DNA from 4 places in the Acinetobacter sp. BHS4 genome. Region 3 is predicted to be linked to each of the others. Evidence: predicted binding sites of a transcription regulator. Region 3 holds the regulator's gene; each other region holds the start of a gene.

Region 1 (4,556 bases), 1.2 Mb from region 3:
CATCCGCTTGAACTTATGATGGAAGGTGCCAATCATGGTGGATTATGGCGTGTAGCTTATTTAGCACGAACTGCCCTACCTTTTGCCGCAATTTATGGTTTTGCTACCGAAAAACTTCCTTTTAGAAAATCATCTAAAAAATAATTTGATTAAAGCCCAATCCTAGAATTGGGCTTTTTTATAACGTATCTTTATTTATCTTGAAAGTGCGATAGATATTTTTGCATTTCATCAGATGGCACCATGCCACCACCAGTTGCCCATATTACATGATTTGCCTGTTGCAACTGCTCAGCTGTAAATTGGTGTAAAGCCAAGTAATCAGGACTCGTCTGTAGATAATATGGCCCCATCATGCCTGCTACTGCAGAAGGCTCAAGCTGAATATTCTCAGTTTGATTTAAAAGCGCAATGAGCTCATATAAACGTTCATCATGAATGGTGTAGTAGCCATCGATTAATTGTTGCATAGCACGCCCGACAAAACCTGAAGCACGCCCTACCGCAAGCCCGTCTGCCGCAGTAACGTTATCAATCCCAATGTCATTAACTGAAATCTGATCATGCAAACCTGTGTGGACACCAAGTAACATGCACGGCGAATGTGTGGGTTCTGCAAAGATACAATGTACATGCTCACCAAAAGCCAGTTTTAGTCCAAAACTCACCCCACCAGGGCCACCACCGACGCCACACGGCAAATAAACAAATAATGGGTGTTCAGCATCGACTTTAATACGTTTTTGCTCAAATTGCTGTTTTAAGCGTATTCCTGCAACGGCATAACCTAAAAATAATGTGGTTGAGTTTTCATCATCAATGAAAAAGCAGTGTGGATCTTGCTCTGCGGCTTTTCGTCCCTCTTCAACAGCTACGCCGTAATCACTAGCATATTCTACAACGTTAACGCCGAGTGAACGTAGTTTGTCTTTTTTCCACTGTCTAGCATCAGCCGACATATGAACAGTGACTCTAAAGCCGAGTTTGGCGCTCATAATGCCAATAGAAAGCCCAAGGTTGCCTGTAGAACCTACTGCAATTTGATACTTAGAAAAGAATGCCCTAAATGAATCTTGATCTAATTTACTATAATCATCTTCTGGTTTGAGCAACCCTGCCTGCATGGCAAGTTTTTCAGCATGTGTGAGCACTTCATAAATGCCACCACGTGCTTTGATGGAGCCTGAAATTGGTAGATGACTATCCTTTTTCAACCAGAATGTTCCGTTAAGCTGTACTTGTTTTGCTGAAGAAAGTGCTTTTTGCATATGAGCAATTTCAACAATATCTGATTCAATTTTTCCATGTTGTGCTTGAGTTTCAGGAAATACTTTTGCCAAATAAGGTGCGAAACGCGCTAGTCTTGCTTCTGCTTCACTTACGTCCTTAGCGGTTAGTCCAACTTTTTCTAAAGCTTCTTTTAAAGGATAGCGATGAGGTGTAAACCAAAATACTTCTTGATAGGCTTGAAGTGTTTCAATAAGTGGAAATTGTTGTTTTAGCTGATCTATTTGAACCGCATTCATAATATATCCTGATAATTTTAAGCCCAGCCTATAAAGCTGTTTGATGACCTATAACAACTTATTAATTTATAGATGAATGTACATGAAAAATAGTCTCAAATTTAAAAACTGAACAAATAAAAAAGCCACTGTGAACAGTGGCTTTAATTTTTTAAATGCTTTTATACAAACTGTAAGAATAACCAGTACAAACCACCTGACAAGCAGATTGTTGCAGGAAGAGTAAATACCCATGCAGAGAGAATTGTCTTCACGGTATTAAAGTTTAAACCTGATTTATTCGCGACCATCGTACCCGCAACAGCACTGTTTAAAACGTGTGTTGTTGAAACTGGCATACCTAAACCATCAGCAGCTGCAATTGTACTCATTGCAACAAGCTCAGCAGACATCCCTTGACCATAAGTCATGTGGTGCTTACCAATACGCTCACCTACAGTCACAACGATACGTTTCCAACCCACCATTGTGCCTAGACCAAGTGCTAAAGCAACAGCCACTTTTACCCAAGTCGGAATGTATTGTAAGAATGAATCTAAGCTACTACGGTATTCTTTCACAAGCTTTTTCTGTGAGTCATCCATTTTTGGTAAAGCATCTGCTTTATCCAAACGCTTAAACGTCGTGGTGCTTAAATACATGTCATTACGAATTTCGCTAATTGCAGCTTCAGGAATATCTTTTAAGTTGCTATAGCTAGAAACTCGCTCACCCAAGTGATCAGTCATACTTGCCAATGCAGGCACAACTTCCGGAGTTTGCTGTTTAGTTTGAATATATTTAGTCAGAATAACACGTGCTTTTTCATCGGTTAATTCTGGCTGATTTTGATTCAAAAATACGGCAGTTTGAGAAGAAAGCTGATGGAATGATTGAACTTGCTGAGTATCAAGATTTTTATTTAATGAATAAGCCAACGGCACCAGACCAACCAAAATCAGCATGATGAGTCCCATACCCTTTTGACCGTCATTAGAACCATGTGCAAAACTCACACCTGTACAGGTAAAGATCAAAATTGCACGAATGATTGCTGGTGGTGGTTTATTCCCTTCAGGTGGCTGGAATAATTCTAATTGGCGTTTAAAAATAGTTTTAACCAACAAGAATACAATCGCTGCAAAAGCGAAACCAATTAAAGGTGAAAATAATAATGCCTTACCGACTTTAATCACCTGATCCATATCAACACCACTGGTCGTCACGCCAGTCGATGCACTCAATAGATGGTTCATAATGCCCACACCCAAGATTGAACCAATCAAGGTATGTGAGCTAGATGCAGGAATACCTAAGAACCAAGTACCCAAGTTCCAGAGAATCGCAGCAATAAGAAGCGCAAAAACCATTGCGAAACCTGCACCGCTACCCATATTCATGATCAATTCAACAGGTAACAATGCAATAATGCCGTAAGCGACTGCGCCGCTTGCAACCATTACCCCAAGGAAATTACAAAAACCAGCCCACATGACTGCAACCGGTGCTGGTAAAGCATTGGTGTAAATCACTGTTGCCACTGCATTTGCAGTATCGTGGAAGCCATTTACAAACTCAAAGCCTAAAGCAATCAAGAGTGCAGTTGATAAAAGAATAACTGAATAAAGACTCAAAGGTGGTACATGTGCTAAATCAGCACTCACCTGAAATCCAATATAAATAAGTGTTGCAACAATAATCGTCAGAAACACCGGCATAAAAAATTTAGGTGTCGGGACATGTACATTCGTCGATTTGACTTGCAGGTTTGCCGCAAGTTTTGAATCCGAAACAGGGGGTAGATTAGAATTCATGCAGACGGTAAGAGGATAAAAAAATCCTCTGTATTCTTAAATTAAATTATGACAATTATATGACAAAGCGGCGCCCGATGAAGTCAATTTTTCACATTTTGACCTCATTTGATGCACCTTTCCTCTACACTTTTTATTTTTTTATTTAAATACAATAATTTACATAAATCCCCACCCATCTATTTTATGACTATTTTTGAAGCAAAAATATCTAAAAAATTACCTAAATGTCTACTTTTTAAACACTACAACTGTCATAAAACCGAATATTGGAGATGAAATATTTCAATATCATGATCATTTTATGAATATTTGATGAAAAAACAGTCTTCATTTGTCATAAAAGCCGTTTTTTAATGAATCTATTACAGTGAATGATGGGTCGTTATAGGTCATCAATTGCGCAACTATTCTGTTACAATAGCGCCGCATTTTTAAATTCATATAAAAGATCGGGGTTTTCTATGTCTACGCTTGCCACCCTAAAAGCGCTTCTTGCTAAACGCATTCTGATTATTGATGGTGCTATGGGAACTATGATCCAGCGCCATAAATTAGAAGAAGCCGACTACCGTGGTGAGCGTTTTGCCGATTGGGCACATGACTTAAAAGGTAACAATGACCTTTTAGTTCTGACCCAGCCTCAAATCATTCAAGGTATTCATGAAGCCTATCTTGATGCTGGTGCAGACATTATTGAAACCAACAGCTTTAACGGCACGCGTGTTTCAATGTCTGATTACCACATGGAAGATCTTGTTCCAGAGATTAACCGTGAAGCAGCACGTTTAGCTAAAGCAGCTTGTGAGAAGTATTCGACTCCAGATAAACCGCGTTTTGTAGCAGGTGTACTTGGGCCAACATCGCGTACTTGTTCCATTTCACCGAATGTAAATGACCCTGCCTTTCGTAACATCACTTTTGATGAGCTAAAAGAAAACTATATTGAAGCGACACACGCGCTGATTGAAGGCGGTGCAGATATCATTTTGATTGAAACCGTATTTGACACATTAAACTGTAAAGCTGCAATTTTTGCGGTTAAAGAAGTCTTTAAACAAATTGGTCGTGAATTACCAATCATGATTTCAGGGACCATTACCGATGCATCGGGTCGTACCTTAACAGGTCAAACTGCGGAAGCGTTCTGGAACTCTGTACGTCATGGTGACTTACTATCGATTGGTTTTAACTGTGCGCTTGGTGCAGATGCCATGCGTCCTCACGTAAAAACCAT
Region 2 (4,556 bases), 1.1 Mb from region 3:
ATAAGTCTCAGCCGCTTGTGGCGCTAAACGCTGTGCTTGAAGCGCATAGCGCTCAGCCTCTGACCACTGTTGATTTTTATAAGCCTGCTGTGTTTTTTGCATTAAAACTTTAAATGCAGGTAACTGGCTACCATCATCACTAAAATGTTGAGGCTTTTTTTGCTGAGGAACAATCACCTGTAAATTTTTACGTTGAATTTCTGGGTGATCATAAGGCGTAATTTTTACACCTGATGGAGTTTCCGTCTTTTTGACTGGAGGAGTAGGTGTTTTCTCTTTGGAGTCAGAATGATCAGGCAGAGTTGTACAGCCGACCATAAGAACAGCACCAATATAAAAAACACCTTTCTTCAACATATCCTAATTTCCTGTTAACGCTTAGTTGTTATAACTACCACTTGAAATTACTCGTGAGTTGTTTGACAGATCTTGTTCCATCTGGTTTTCACTTTCACGAATATAACTGTCGGTATTATCATCCTGAGAGTCAGGAATTGTGTTATCACTTTGTGGCGTATATGTTGGATCAACTTGATAATAAGGTGCTCCACATGGCGTAGCACGGTGCGGAACCGTATGCGTTAGCATCGGAATATACATAGCACCATCACAAGCTTGAGCAGATAAATCACCCGTTGCACGGTCAATCCACTGCCACTGTACAGTGTCTGGTTGGCGTAGGTTTACAGGCGTTTGACGTAATTGTTTCATCACATTAATCCATACTGGCAATGCACCCGATGAACCTGTTAATCCAGTCACTTTGTTGTCATCTAAACCTAACCACACTACAGCAACGTGGTTACCAGAGTAACCCGCAAACCATGAGTCACGTGTATCGTTAGTCGTACCTGATTTACCCGCCAATTTTAAAGCAGGAGACAAGCTATTATAAGCTGCGCGACCAGTACCCGAAGACATGACCTGTTGTAGACCATAATTCATAATATAGCCAACAGATGGATCAATGGTTTGTTGAACATTCAGGCCATAACGGTCAAGCAGGCGGCCATTCGCATCTACAACAGATCGAATTGCACGAGTCGGATATTTAAAGCCACCTGTAGCAAAGTTCTCATAAATTCCAAGAACCTCCATTGGTGACATATTGACTGCCCCAAGGAAAATAGAAGGGTAGGCAGGAATTGTTGACTCAACGCCAAACTTTCTTAAGTTGTTGGTAAATGTTGATAAACCAAACTCTTGACCCAAGCGCACAGCAGAAAGGTTATATGAATTTGCTAAAGCTTCGCTCAAGCTGACTACACCATGTCCGCCACCACTGTAGTTTTTAGGTGTCCAACTCTTGCCACCATCTACAGGGACACTAATCGGTGCATCTTCAATTTGGGTTGCCCAGTTGTAACGCCCAGATTCAATAGCACTTAAATAAATTACAGGTTTTAATAAAGAACCGACTTGGCGTTTCGCATCTACAGCGCGGTTAAAACCAGTAAAGTCTTGTGTAGAACCAACAGCGGCAACAAGCTCGCCGTTTTCTGGATGTGCAATCAGGACAGCACCCTGTAAGTTTTTCAAACGTGCTGGGTTGCTGTTTGCCAAGCGGTCTACTGAAGCTTTAAAAGCATTTTGAACTTGAGTTTGAGTAATTGGGTCTAGAGTCGTAAAAATACGTAAGCCCTGATTAGTTAAATCACTTTCTTGATATTCTGTGCGTAATTGACGACGCACGATATCTAAAAAGTCAGGGAATTTTGCAGGACCTAAACTTGGTTTATTTAACACATTTAAAGGACGTGCAATTTCATCTTCGTATTCTGCTTGAGTTAAATAACCCATTACACGCATGTTATTTAACACGGTATCGCGGCGTTTTTTTGCACCTTCAGGATTTTTCCAAGGGTTATACAAAGAAGGACCTTGCACTAAACCAACTAAATAAGCTTGCTGTGCAACGCTAAGTTCACGTAACGGTAAACCAAAATAAAATTGAGAAGCCAAACCATAGCCATTAATTGAGTAGCTACCATTTTGGCCTAGATTCACTTCATTTAAGTAGGCTTCTAAAATTTCATCTTTGCTGTAATGCAGCTCAATGAGTAAAGCCATTAATGCTTCATTAACTTTACGTTTTAATGTGCGTTCAGGTGTGAGATAGAAATTTTTAACTAATTGCTGAGTCAGGGTTGAACCACCTTGACGTTTACCACCTGTGATATTACTCACTAATGCACGAGCAGTACCACGAATTGAGATACCGTGATGATGATAGAAATTACGGTCTTCTGTTGAAATTAAAGCTTCAATAAGTGGTTTAGGGACATTATTCAGTTTAATGAGAACACGGTCTTCATTATGTTGAGGGTAAATCCCTCCAATCAGAAGTGGCTCTAGTCGTGCCACCCCCGTTGAAGAAGGTTTTGTACTTCGAACTTCAGCAACCTGATCATTTGCAAAACTTAACTCTAGTACTTGTTCGGGTTCAACACTGTCGCCGTAATCAAAACCACGCGTGTGGATATACATATTGCTACCCTGAGCAACATAGGTTCCAGACTTGTCATAATTACTTGAAGTTTTGTAACCCAAGAGTTTTAATTCTTGAGTGAAATTTGCTTGGGTAATAGGTGCGTTATTATAAATTTCCAAAGGACGTGCAAACACTTTGGCGGGAATATCCCACCGTTGTCCTTCAAATTTTTCACGGATAATATTATCTAAACGAATCAGATAGATACTAAGAGCAATAAAAGCACCAATGACCAAAATGGAAAAAATTAGTGCAAAGAAACCGATACCACGTTCAAACTTCATAAAAATGAGATAAAACCCTAACAATGCCTGTAATGATGCGATAGCTTGTCATCAATTTGCAATGATAAAACTGTGAATAATTGGAAAACTTAGATTGAATTTTACAGCATCTTGTTGTTATGTTTTTTTAAATTAATCAGGTTAATGTTATTATAGCCAAGTATCGCAGCGGAGCTTACTCATTCGTGCAAATTTCACATAAGTCCTTCAGAAACGTCGGGTTAATCGGTCGACCAGATAAATCATCAGTAGTAGAAACACTATGTTTAATTCATGATCATTTGTTGAACCTAGGCTTAAACCCCATTTTTGATCAGGAAACTGCTGAATTAGTGCCTTATGATCATGCACAAATTGTAAGTCGTCATTTATTGGGTGAAGTTGCTGATTTAGTCATAGTTGTTGGAGGCGATGGTTCTTTACTCCACGCTGCTAGAGCTTTAGTTCGCTACAATACGCCTGTTATTGGTATTAACCGCGGGCGGTTAGGTTTTTTAACTGATATCAAACCTTCAGAAGCCATTTTCAAACTTGACCAAGTACTTCAAGGGCATTTCCAGCTTGACCGCCGTTTCTTACTTGAAATGGAAGTAAGAACAAATGGTGAAGTCATTTATGACGCCATTGCTTTAAACGATGTGGTTTTGCACTCGGGTAAATCAGTACACATGATTGACTTCGAACTTAATATTGATGGTCAATATGTTTACCGCCAACATAGTGATGGTTTAATTGTTTCGACTCCAACCGGATCAACGGCTTATGCATTGTCAGGTGGTGGCCCAATTTTACATCCAAGTATGGATGCTATTGCATTAGTTCCAATGCATCCCCATACATTGTCATCACGTCCCATCGTCGTTGGTGGTCAAAGCGAAATTAAAATCGTTATTCGCGAAAATCGGGTATTACCAATGGTGAGTGCAGATGGGCAACATAGTGTCTCGCTCAATGTTGGAGACAGTTTACACATCCGTAAACACCCATTTAAACTAAGTTTATTGCATCCACCAGGTTATGATTTCTATATGGCCTGCCGTACCAAACTTGGTTGGAACCAAGATTTTGAATCTTTTCAAAGAGATGAATCATGAATATTGAACAAATGCTATCTGTTTTAAACCCTGAAATTGTGGAGCGTTTAAAAACAGCAGTAGAAATTGGTAAATGGCCAAACGGCGTTGTTTTAACTAAAGAGCAACGTGAGACTTGTATGCAAGCTGTAATCGCTTGGGAGTTAAAGAACTTACCAGAAGATCAGCGTAGTGGTTATATTGACCGTGGTACAAAAGAAGAAGGTGAAGAGTGTGATGATGATCATCACAAGCATGAACCAGAGTTTAAACCGATTCGTTTTGTTTAAAACTTAATAAGACAGAAAAATTATTTTTGGTTATTCCATACAGCCTTATATAGCATGTTTTTCATAAGTTATAGCATATAGGCTTTTATTACTTTTGAAGGATCAAAAGTAACCAAAAATCCTTTGTATCACTGACGATACTTCCTGTATCGCAGTGATACGGTCGACATCCATGTCGACCTTCACGATAGCATTTGTTAACTACGAATTAAGATTGCTTAAATTTCGTGTATCCCATAACACTTTTGCTTTTTGCATCGCTTCTTCAAAATTAGCAACAACGCCCATGGTATATAGCGCGATTCCAATGGTTTCTGTTACGGCCATTTCTCCATATTCATGGTGCTGCTGACCAAGCCATACTGCTTTAAATGTTGCTAAATCTAATTCTTCTTCAATTGGGCTTCGCTCAGGTGTG
Region 3 (4,556 bases):
GGCTTTTATTTTATTACCAAAAGGAACGCCACCAAAAAATGGCTGGCCGATACTTGCTTGGGCGCATGGTACGACTGGGGTTGCTGATACTTGTGCACCTTCGGATGATTATGTGGGTGGGCCAGTTCACTCATATCAAGAAGTTGCTTCCAAAGCTTTAGATGGTTGGCTTGCACGTGGCTATGCAGTTGTTGCACCGGATTATCAGGGCTTAGGTACATTAGGCGCACATCCTTATATGAATGCAAAGAGCCAGCTGCATACGGTGGTCGATGCAGTGCGGGCATTACATATGCTTAAGCCTAAGAATTTTAATAAACAGTGGTTGGTGATGGGGCATAGTCAAGGCGGGGCTGCGGCAATTGCAGTGTCTGCCTATGGTCAAAAAGATGCTCCCGAACTAGATTTAAAAGGGGCAATCGCTCTTGCGCCAGGCGGCTATCAATACGAAGGCATTGCAGAATATGTGAAAACTAATCCAAACCCAGAACCTAGTGTGGCTGCTTTTTTCCCAATTGTGTTATTGGGAGCACAAGCAGCAGAACCAAGCATTGTTCCTGAAAACTTAGTCAGTCCAGAAATGAATATGGTGCTAACTCAAGCACGTAGCCGCTGTTTATCTGAACTTCAATCTGATTTGAAGAAGTCTCCTTCTAGCATATTTCGCCCTAACGCAGACTTAAAACCTCTTTTGGCTTATCTTAAAAAGCAGTCCATTGAGAATATGGTGCCGACCGTACCATTAATGATTGTTCAAGGCTCTAAAGATCATTTAGTCGACCCTAGAGGGACATCTGCTTATTACCAACAGCTATGTAAATTAAAAAAACCAGCTATTTATCAAACGATTGATGGTGGCGATCATCGTGATGCACTGCGTCAAAGTAATACTTTTGCCACTCACTTTTTAAATGTCATAGAGAAAAATCAGACAAAATCGTATTGCTTGAATTCTAAGTAAATTGGTTTAAATAATACAAAAAAGCCGACTTTTCATGAGTCGGCTTTTTAAATGTGAGAGGGCCAAATTTAGGTCATGTTATAGAGTCTTTCTTTTGGAAAAACTGCGGTAAATGTTGATCCCTCATTTTCTTTAGATTGAACATCTAAATACGCGCCGTGTTGCATCAGCACGTGTTTTACAATGGCTAAGCCTAAACCTGTACCACCTGTTTGACGACTACGGTCGCTATCCACACGATAGAAGCGTTCAGTCAGTCGTGGCAAATGTTTAGGGTTAATTCCGATGCCTGTGTCTTGCACACTAAAGTAAGCATGTTCACCATCATCATGCCAACCAATGGTAATAGTTCCACCTTTTGGCGTGTACTTGATGGCATTGGTAATTAAATTACTAAACGCGCTGGCAATTTCCATGTCGGAACCAATCAGGTCACAGTGGCTATCAATGTGTAAATTGAGCGTGTGTCCATAATCGGCATTGTAGGCCTGAGCATCATCAAACAATTGATTCATTAAACTCGGCATTTCAATAATCTGATTTTTTGCAATTTTTTTGTTATTTTCTAAATTCGATAACAGCAGTAAATCATTAACCAACGCATTCATACGCTTGGTTTGTGATTGCATCTGGTCAAATGCACGTTTCCAGCGTGGGCTAATATCTTCCTGATCGGTAAATGTTTCGATATAACCACTCAGTACGGTTAATGGTGTACGAAGTTCATGAGAAATATTATCGACGAAGTCTTTACGCATTTGCTCAAGGTTGTGCATACGAGTCACATCGTAAGCCACCAATAAACGGCTTTCTCCACCAAATCGTGTGAGTTTAACCTGCACATAACGGTCATCATCAAAATTTGAGTGAAGCTTAATTCCATCAGGTGCCTGATCAATATTGTTAAAATATTCAATAAAAGTAGGCTGACGTAAAATGGTTAATAAGTTGCGGCCACGGTCGAGAGGACTGATTCCTAACAAACGTTCCGCAGCAGGGTTCCACCACTCGATTTGATGTTGGTCATCAATGAGTACAACCGCTTCAGCAAGAGCAACTAATGAAGACTGAGCCCGGTCAATTAAACCGACCATTTCCGCCTGAACAATTCGTTCTTGGCGCTGGGCACGGTAAACATTAAATAACAATGCCCCCCAAATCCCGTTAAGGTTTGGAGGCACGTCATAAGGTTTATTGGCAATCCAGTCATTGACCAGATATAAAGAACGCAACTGGAGTGTAAAAAACACCACGAAGGCGATAAAAATACAGCTCCAGAAATACCCAATACCGAAACCGACTAAACCGGCAATAATTAGAAAAAATAATAAAAGCCGTAAATCTTGTTTGGCAAACGTCCATAAACTACTGTAGCGAGAAAGCTTTTGTTCACGTACCTGTTCAGGGACGGGGTAGGGTTCATACATAAATCTTGGTTAACCTGCGGCTAAATCTGCACGTGTTGAGAAACGGTAGCCAGTTCCACGTACAGTTTGAACAAATCGGTCAACACCAAAAGGTTCTAACACTTTACGTAAACGACGGATATGCACATCGATAGTGCGGTCTTCAATATATACATTACCGCCCCATACCTGATCGAGCAACTGGGCACGCGTATAGGCACGTTCTGGATGGGTCATAAAAAACGCAAGTAAGCGATATTCAGTTGGGCCCATATCTAAAATGCTGTTGCCAAAGCTAACACGTTGGCTTACAGGATCAAGAATTAAACCATTGGCATCAATTGTTTTTTCACCACTTAATGCATTCGCGCGGCGCAGAACTGCCTTAATACGTGAAACCAATTCACGTGTTGAGAAAGGCTTCGTCATGTAATCATCTGCACCCGCATCAAGACCTTGTACTTTATGGTCTTCTTCTCCGCGAGCGGTCAGCATAATCACTGGAATTTCTGCTAGGTTCTCATCGCGTTTTAAGCGGCGACATAAATCGACACCGCTTACGCCTCCAGGTAACATCCAATCAAGCAAGATAAGCGCCGGACGTTGGTCGACGATAATTTGATGAGCCTGTTTGGCATCTTCTGCCTGTAAACACTGAAAGCCTGCCATGTCCAAAGAAGTATGGATCATTTCACGAATAGGAAGCTCATCATCGACAATTAAAATATAGTCATCTTTCACAACGCAATATCCTATAGATTTAACGGTGAACCGTTTTGTAGTTATGACAGGCTTATTACAAAGATTAATTATGACAATTTCATTGCAGAAAAGTCTATAAAAATGAATTTAGCAATAATTTGTGACAAAACTAAGGCAAAGGTATGACCAAATTATGACATCTAAGCCTCAAAATTTCTAAAATCATTCAATAGGTTATCACCTTAATTGCTTCGCTATTTTTTCACATTTTTAGCTGTCAAAAAACTTTAATATTATTTTGAAACTTGAGCTAATAAAGATAAGAAAACGATACGGCATGCAGTTAAAACCTGCTCAAGAGACTGCTCAAACCCTCCCATCACCCATCGAATCGCAATTTGTGTGACATATCCATTCAAACCCGTTGCGATTAAAGAGAGCTCATTTTCATGGTGCTGAATTTGGGGCATGGTCAGCATAACAAAGGCTTGAATCATGCGATCAAATTGCGCAAGTGTTTCTTGAATGGTGGCTTGATTATGTAATTCTTGTACCAGAACAGCATCGACATAGACAATACGAGCTAATCTCGGGTCATCTTTTAATGTCGTCAGCAGTGCTCTTAAACCCGCATCGACCATTTTTTCTGGATCGGGAGCAGCTTTAATTACGGCTTGCATCAGATTTTGCTGTAATTCTTCAATCATTTTTAAAAAGATGGTTTGAAATAAATCTTCACTCTTTTTAAATGATTCATAAAAATAACGTTCGGTGAGTTTTGCCTCTTGGCAGACATCTTTTACCGTCACTGAAAAAAAACCAAGGGTTCCATAGGTTGCAATACCCGCTTCAATCAGCTTTTCACGGCGTGCCTCTTTACGTTCAGATAGAGATAACCCTTTGAACTGACGTTCTTTACTCACACTTTTTGTTTTCTTTTTACTGGTTGAGTCGTTAGTCGCCATAAATAAATTGTTTCCTAAAGAATGGTTTCCTAATTTATAGGTTTTAGCCAAATATGCTCACTATGATAAAGCCCTCAGCAGAATTGTGCCATTCTATCTGAAATTACAGTGTACTATATTGACAATGTGTATTGTCAAAATTATATTGAAGGTGTCTAAAGTGCACATGCAATGAACCGGTTGTGCAAAACGAAAAACAAAGGATGGACAATGAAAAATTTTAAAAACAAAGTCGCTGCAATTACGGGCGCGGGTTCTGGCATTGGGCAACAGTTAGCAATTCTTTTGGCAAAACAGGGCTGCCATCTTTCGTTGAGTGATATTAATGAAAAAGGATTACAACAAACTGTCGAGCTTTTAAAGCCGTACAGCAATATTACTGTTACCACCAAAAAGCTTGATGTGTCTGACCGTGAAGCAGTAAAGCAGTGGGCGCAAGAAACTGTGCAAGATCACGGTTCTGTTAACCTGATTTTTAACAATGCTGGCGTTGCGTTAGGTTCGACTGTCGAAGGCGCAACC
Region 4 (4,556 bases), 1.8 Mb from region 3:
TAGCTTTTTAAATAATATGATTGATTACCCGGGGGGAATTAATCAGGACATGTTGTTCAATGTTTGGCTACAAAATCCATTGAAGCGCGGCTTTATTGAGTTAAAAGATAAAAAAATTGAATTAAAAAATATCGACTGCTCTCTCTTAGTAGGCGCGGGTCGTAGTGATCAACTGGTTACCGCTGATGCAGCTCAACCATTAAGCCAGTTAACCAGTAGCCAAGATGTTACGTTTACTCTCATCCCTGGCGGACATTTAGGCCTCATGTCGAGTCAGGCAAGTGCATTGGAGTTCTGGCCACAACTAGCAAAATGGCTCACCGATCGATCAACGCAAATTTAAGAATAAGGTCATGATTCAATCTATTGCTTTTATTCGCTTGGGTGGAATAAACCCTCGTATAACAGTGCATTTACCAATAATATTATTGTTTTAATAGAAAATTATTATTTTCATTATGAAGGCACTTTATTAACTTTTTTATAATCGGATGATTTAAAGTAATTTACAATCATCTGTGCACTTTTTTCAGAAGAGGCCTTGGCCTGCTCCAGTTTTGTTACATAAGGATTCGTCACTATACAGCTCGGTAGTAAACTATTTGTAAGCGGTGGAAACTTTTCCCTACCACCTAGAGTAATTTTTTCGATAAAACTTGCCAACCACATAATGTACTCACTTTTATTCTTATAAGTTGGCATTAAGCTGATATCGAGTTTAACTGTACATTCCTTTGCAGGCTTATTTAAACATTCTTCAAAATCAATAAAGTTATATTTTAGTTTATATGAAGTGTCTTTTATCTCTAGTCGAATAATACTAACTAAGCTATTCAAATGCTCGATCATATCCTCTGAGAAAAGCTTTTGCTCTTCAAATTTTTTATAAACTCTTTCAGCAATTAGTAAAAATTGTGGCATCACCTATTCCTTTAATATTTAGTCTTAACGAATGACTAGATCCTTTAAGGAAGTATGCTATTATTATATGTAAGGGTCTGATGCTATAAAGTAACGACTAGAGCAATTGTGAAAGTGATCCATCTATTTGATCACAAAAATACAATATCGTGTATGATAATTATCATTATAAACCGTTTATTTTTCATGATTTGAAATAACTTTAATAAAAAAAGCCTATTTCATTTGGAGAAATAGGCTATAAAAACAAAAACTATCAAACGCAGCAATTATGGGCCATATAATAAGACTTTAAATATGTAAAATCAATGCATCTTTCAGGTGAATTTTAGTCTTAAATAAAAGTCGAAAATAATTTTGTCTCTGTTTCAATAAGAGAAGCCCATTTCCGTCTAAAATAAATGGGCCTAGTGAATTCCACCAAATCCTAAAATACAAAACGTGATAATTATCACGCTTTATTCTTTGATCATTGCATTAATATCTTTCTTTTCCATTGACCAAAATTCAAACTAAAACTGTCTTTTCAGCAAAAGATGAGTCATGAATAGGACTTTTCTACGAACTTTTTGATTTTTTATTTAATAGAGGTAAGCCCCCTATCTGATTCATTACGAGCAATTACAAGGTGTTAGATAGTACTTAAATTATAGAAAGATATATAAAAATTTAGTTAAGTTTTTGTTTTTATTGTTTATTTTTAAAACATTGATATGTAAAGATTTTATTTATTTTTTGCCCAAAATTCAAACCAAAATGACACTTGAGTAATTAATAGTCATTGAAATATTGGTAAGAAACCTTATATTGAGTACAGGTTCATACCTTTAACTGAGGAAAAGCTCATGAATAAATTTATGGTTGCAGTCTTTACTGGCATGGTGAGCATTGCTAGTTTAGGCGTACAAGCTGCAACACCTGAGCAAGAATGTCAAAAATTGCAAGATGATTACAATTTGATTTATGCGTCAAAAGGCTTTTGTTTTAAAGATCCTGATGCTAAAGAAAAATATGGTAATGAAAACTGTCATACGACAAAACCAAAGTTTTCTGACAAAGAGCAACAACGTCTTGACGCTATTAAAGAACGTCAAAAAGAATTGAAATGTAAATAATTTTAAAGGAATAATACATGGCATATGATGATCAAAACATCTTCGCAAAAATTTTACGTGGAGAACTTCCAGCGATAAAAGTCTATGAAGATGATCAAGTTCTAGCTTTTATGGATATTATGCCTCAAGCCGATGGTCATACATTAGTTATTCCAAAAACACCTGCTGTAACACTGCTGGACTTACCTGCTGAAGCAGCAGCCTATACTATACAAATTGTTCAAAAGATTGCTAAGGCAATGGAAAAAGCGCTCAATTTGGAAGGTATTGTATTGATGCAACTTTCTGGAGCAGCAGCAGGACAAACTGTTCCACATGTTCATTTTCACCTAATCCCAACAAATGTGCATCATCTTGGACGCCATGCTGTTGAGTTAGGGGATCAAGAAAAAATTAAAGAATTAGCTGAAAAAATTAAAGCAGCTCTTTGATTTTTAGATGGTTAAAGCGGAGTTTAGGCTCCGCTTTTTTTCGTCTAAAAACTATAAAAAATACAAACAACTAATTTATTTCTAAATTTTAAACGTCATAAAACTGTCATTTATTCTTCACTTCTCTGTCACAAAATTTACCGATACTGCTTAGCAAGTTGGTGAGCTTTTGTAACTTTTTGTACATAAGTCAACTACAAAATAAATAGTTAGCTAGGCATACGCCATTTTTAAATACCTTTTGGAGAAATCTCAATGAAGAAATTGCTACTCGCTGCCGCAGTTGCAACTTTGAGCGTAAACGCGGTGCAAGCAGCGCCAACTTTGTATGGCAAACTAAATGTTTCTATTAACCAAGTTGATAATAAAAATTTCGATGGTAAAAGTGACGTTACCGAAGTTAACTCAAACTCTTCTCGTATTGGGGTAAAAGGCGAAGAGAAATTAACTGACAAGTTATCTGCTGTTTATTTAGCTGAATGGGCAATTTCTACTGATGGTTCAGGTTCTGATACTGACCTTAGTGCTCGTAACCGTTTTATCGGTTTAAAAACTGAAGGTGTTGGTACATTAAAAGTAGGTAAGTATGATTCTTACTTCAAAACAGCTGCCGGTGGTAACCAAGACATCTTTAATGACGATACACGTTTAGATATTACTAATATCATGTATGGTGAAAACCGTTTAGACAACGTGATCGGTTTTGAATTAGACCCTAAATTATTAGCTGGTTTAACATTCAATATTATGGCTCAAACTGGTGAAAGCACCTCTGATAGCAAACCGGGTGAAACTGGTAAAGACAGCAAAAATGATAGCTTTGACTCTGTATCAACATCGCTTGGTTACGAAAACAAAGATATCGGTTTAGCAATTGCTGCTGCTGGTGACTTTGGTATTAAAGGTAAATATGCAGCTTACGGTCTAAAAGATGTTTATACCGATGCTTACCGTGTAACTGGTTCTTATGATATTGCTAAATCTGGTTTTGTTGTAGGTGCTTTATGGCAACACGCTGAACCTACTGATGACTTGACTGCTTATAAAACGTCAAAAACTACGCGTGTAGATGGTGTTGATAAAACTACAGATACCTATACAAACTACAAAGGTTTAGAAGAAGAAGCATATGCAGTAACAGCTGCTTATAAAATTCCTAACACTAAACTTAAAGTGAAAGCAGAATACGCTTCTGCTGAAACACAAGTAAGCGGTAAACAAGATCGTAAAATTGACTTATACGGTTTAGGTCTTGATTACCAAATCAACAAACAAGCTCGCTTCTACGGTATCGTTGCTCAACAAAAACGCGACTGGATTAAAGAAGACGACAAACAAACTGTTGTAGGTACTGGTATCGAATATAACTTCTAATCAGTTATGTTTGATTCAGATCTAAAATAAAAGGGCTTATGCCCTTTTATTTTTTTTCCTGAGTAAAAAAAGCCGATATAAAACTTATCGGCTTTTTTAAGATTTATATCTTATTTTAAAAAACCACTTACAAGATTCATGACATTTTGAATATCTTGGTTTGCTTCTTGATGATCGGTACTGTCACCTTGAGGTGTTAAAGAGTCAATGACCTGAGGTAAAACCGATGCGATTGCACCATAAACTTGTTCTTTGGGCGCTTGAGCTTGCTCGGCAACTTGTTCAATGTCAGACGGATTAAATAGGCTCTGTAACTGTTGGGTCGGAACTTCGCTATTACTTTGATTTGGATCAACCCAACTTTGAACCTGACTTCCTAAACCAGCCCCTTTTAACTTTTCTAATGCAGCTTGTAAACCACCTTGTTGCTGTACCCAACCTAAAATTAAAGGCACAACTGCAATTAATAAACTTTGTACACCGCCACCTGTTTGAGGTGTACTGTTATTGCCAGTCACTTGCCCTAATACAGAACCTAATACTCCTCCAAGGCCACCTTGAGCGCCCGAAGAAGTATTGCCCCCCATTTGTCCGAGTACTGAACCTAAAATTCCACCTAAACCATCTTGACCTGACGCTTGCTGATTCCCACCTAAAGCCTGCTTAGCCAAAACTTCTACAATGTTGCTTAAATTAGTCATGTGTAACTCTTATG

What was found. Region 3 encodes PhoB, which activates phosphate uptake and scavenging genes when phosphate is short. Its sites were predicted from a motif close to TGTCATNAANCTGTCATAA; they were not measured.
Region 1: KIP84_RS13625 (inorganic phosphate transporter) is a predicted target of PhoB. The motif match lies at 3,366-3,384, and genes of this name have one in related genera.
Region 2: KIP84_RS05860 (NAD(+) kinase) is a predicted target of PhoB. The motif match lies at 2,822-2,840, and genes of this name have one in related genera.
Region 4: KIP84_RS09225 (porin) is a predicted target of PhoB. The motif match lies at 2,561-2,579, and genes of this name have one in related genera.

What each region holds. Positions count from the first base shown of each region.
Region 1 is NZ_CP075323.1:2,827,741-2,832,296, forward strand. It holds gene KIP84_RS13615 (hypothetical protein) at 1-144, shown strand, start outside; gene KIP84_RS13620 (D-serine ammonia-lyase) at 192-1,526, opposite strand; gene KIP84_RS13625 (inorganic phosphate transporter) at 1,688-3,319, opposite strand; gene metH (methionine synthase) at 3,784-4,556, shown strand, end outside.
Region 2 is NZ_CP075323.1:1,233,101-1,237,656, forward strand. It holds gene KIP84_RS05850 (tetratricopeptide repeat protein) at 1-357, opposite strand, end outside; gene mrcB (penicillin-binding protein 1B) at 379-2,775, opposite strand; gene KIP84_RS05860 (NAD(+) kinase) at 2,961-3,869, shown strand; gene KIP84_RS05865 (YeaC family protein) at 3,866-4,138, shown strand; gene KIP84_RS05870 (glycosyl transferase family protein) at 4,340-4,556, opposite strand, start outside.
Region 3 is NZ_CP075323.1:114,660-119,215, forward strand. It holds gene KIP84_RS00530 (alpha/beta fold hydrolase) at 1-961, shown strand, start outside; gene phoR (phosphate regulon sensor histidine kinase PhoR) at 1,030-2,388, opposite strand; gene phoB (phosphate regulon transcriptional regulator PhoB) at 2,398-3,108, opposite strand; gene KIP84_RS00545 (TetR/AcrR family transcriptional regulator) at 3,363-4,034, opposite strand; gene KIP84_RS00550 (SDR family NAD(P)-dependent oxidoreductase) at 4,245-4,556, shown strand, end outside.
Region 4 is NZ_CP075323.1:1,933,162-1,937,717, forward strand. It holds gene KIP84_RS09205 (alpha/beta fold hydrolase) at 1-343, shown strand, start outside; gene KIP84_RS09210 (hypothetical protein) at 457-921, opposite strand; gene KIP84_RS09215 (YARHG domain-containing protein) at 1,767-2,036, shown strand; gene KIP84_RS09220 (HIT family protein) at 2,054-2,467, shown strand; gene KIP84_RS09225 (porin) at 2,723-3,841, shown strand; gene KIP84_RS09230 (YidB family protein) at 3,952-4,542, opposite strand.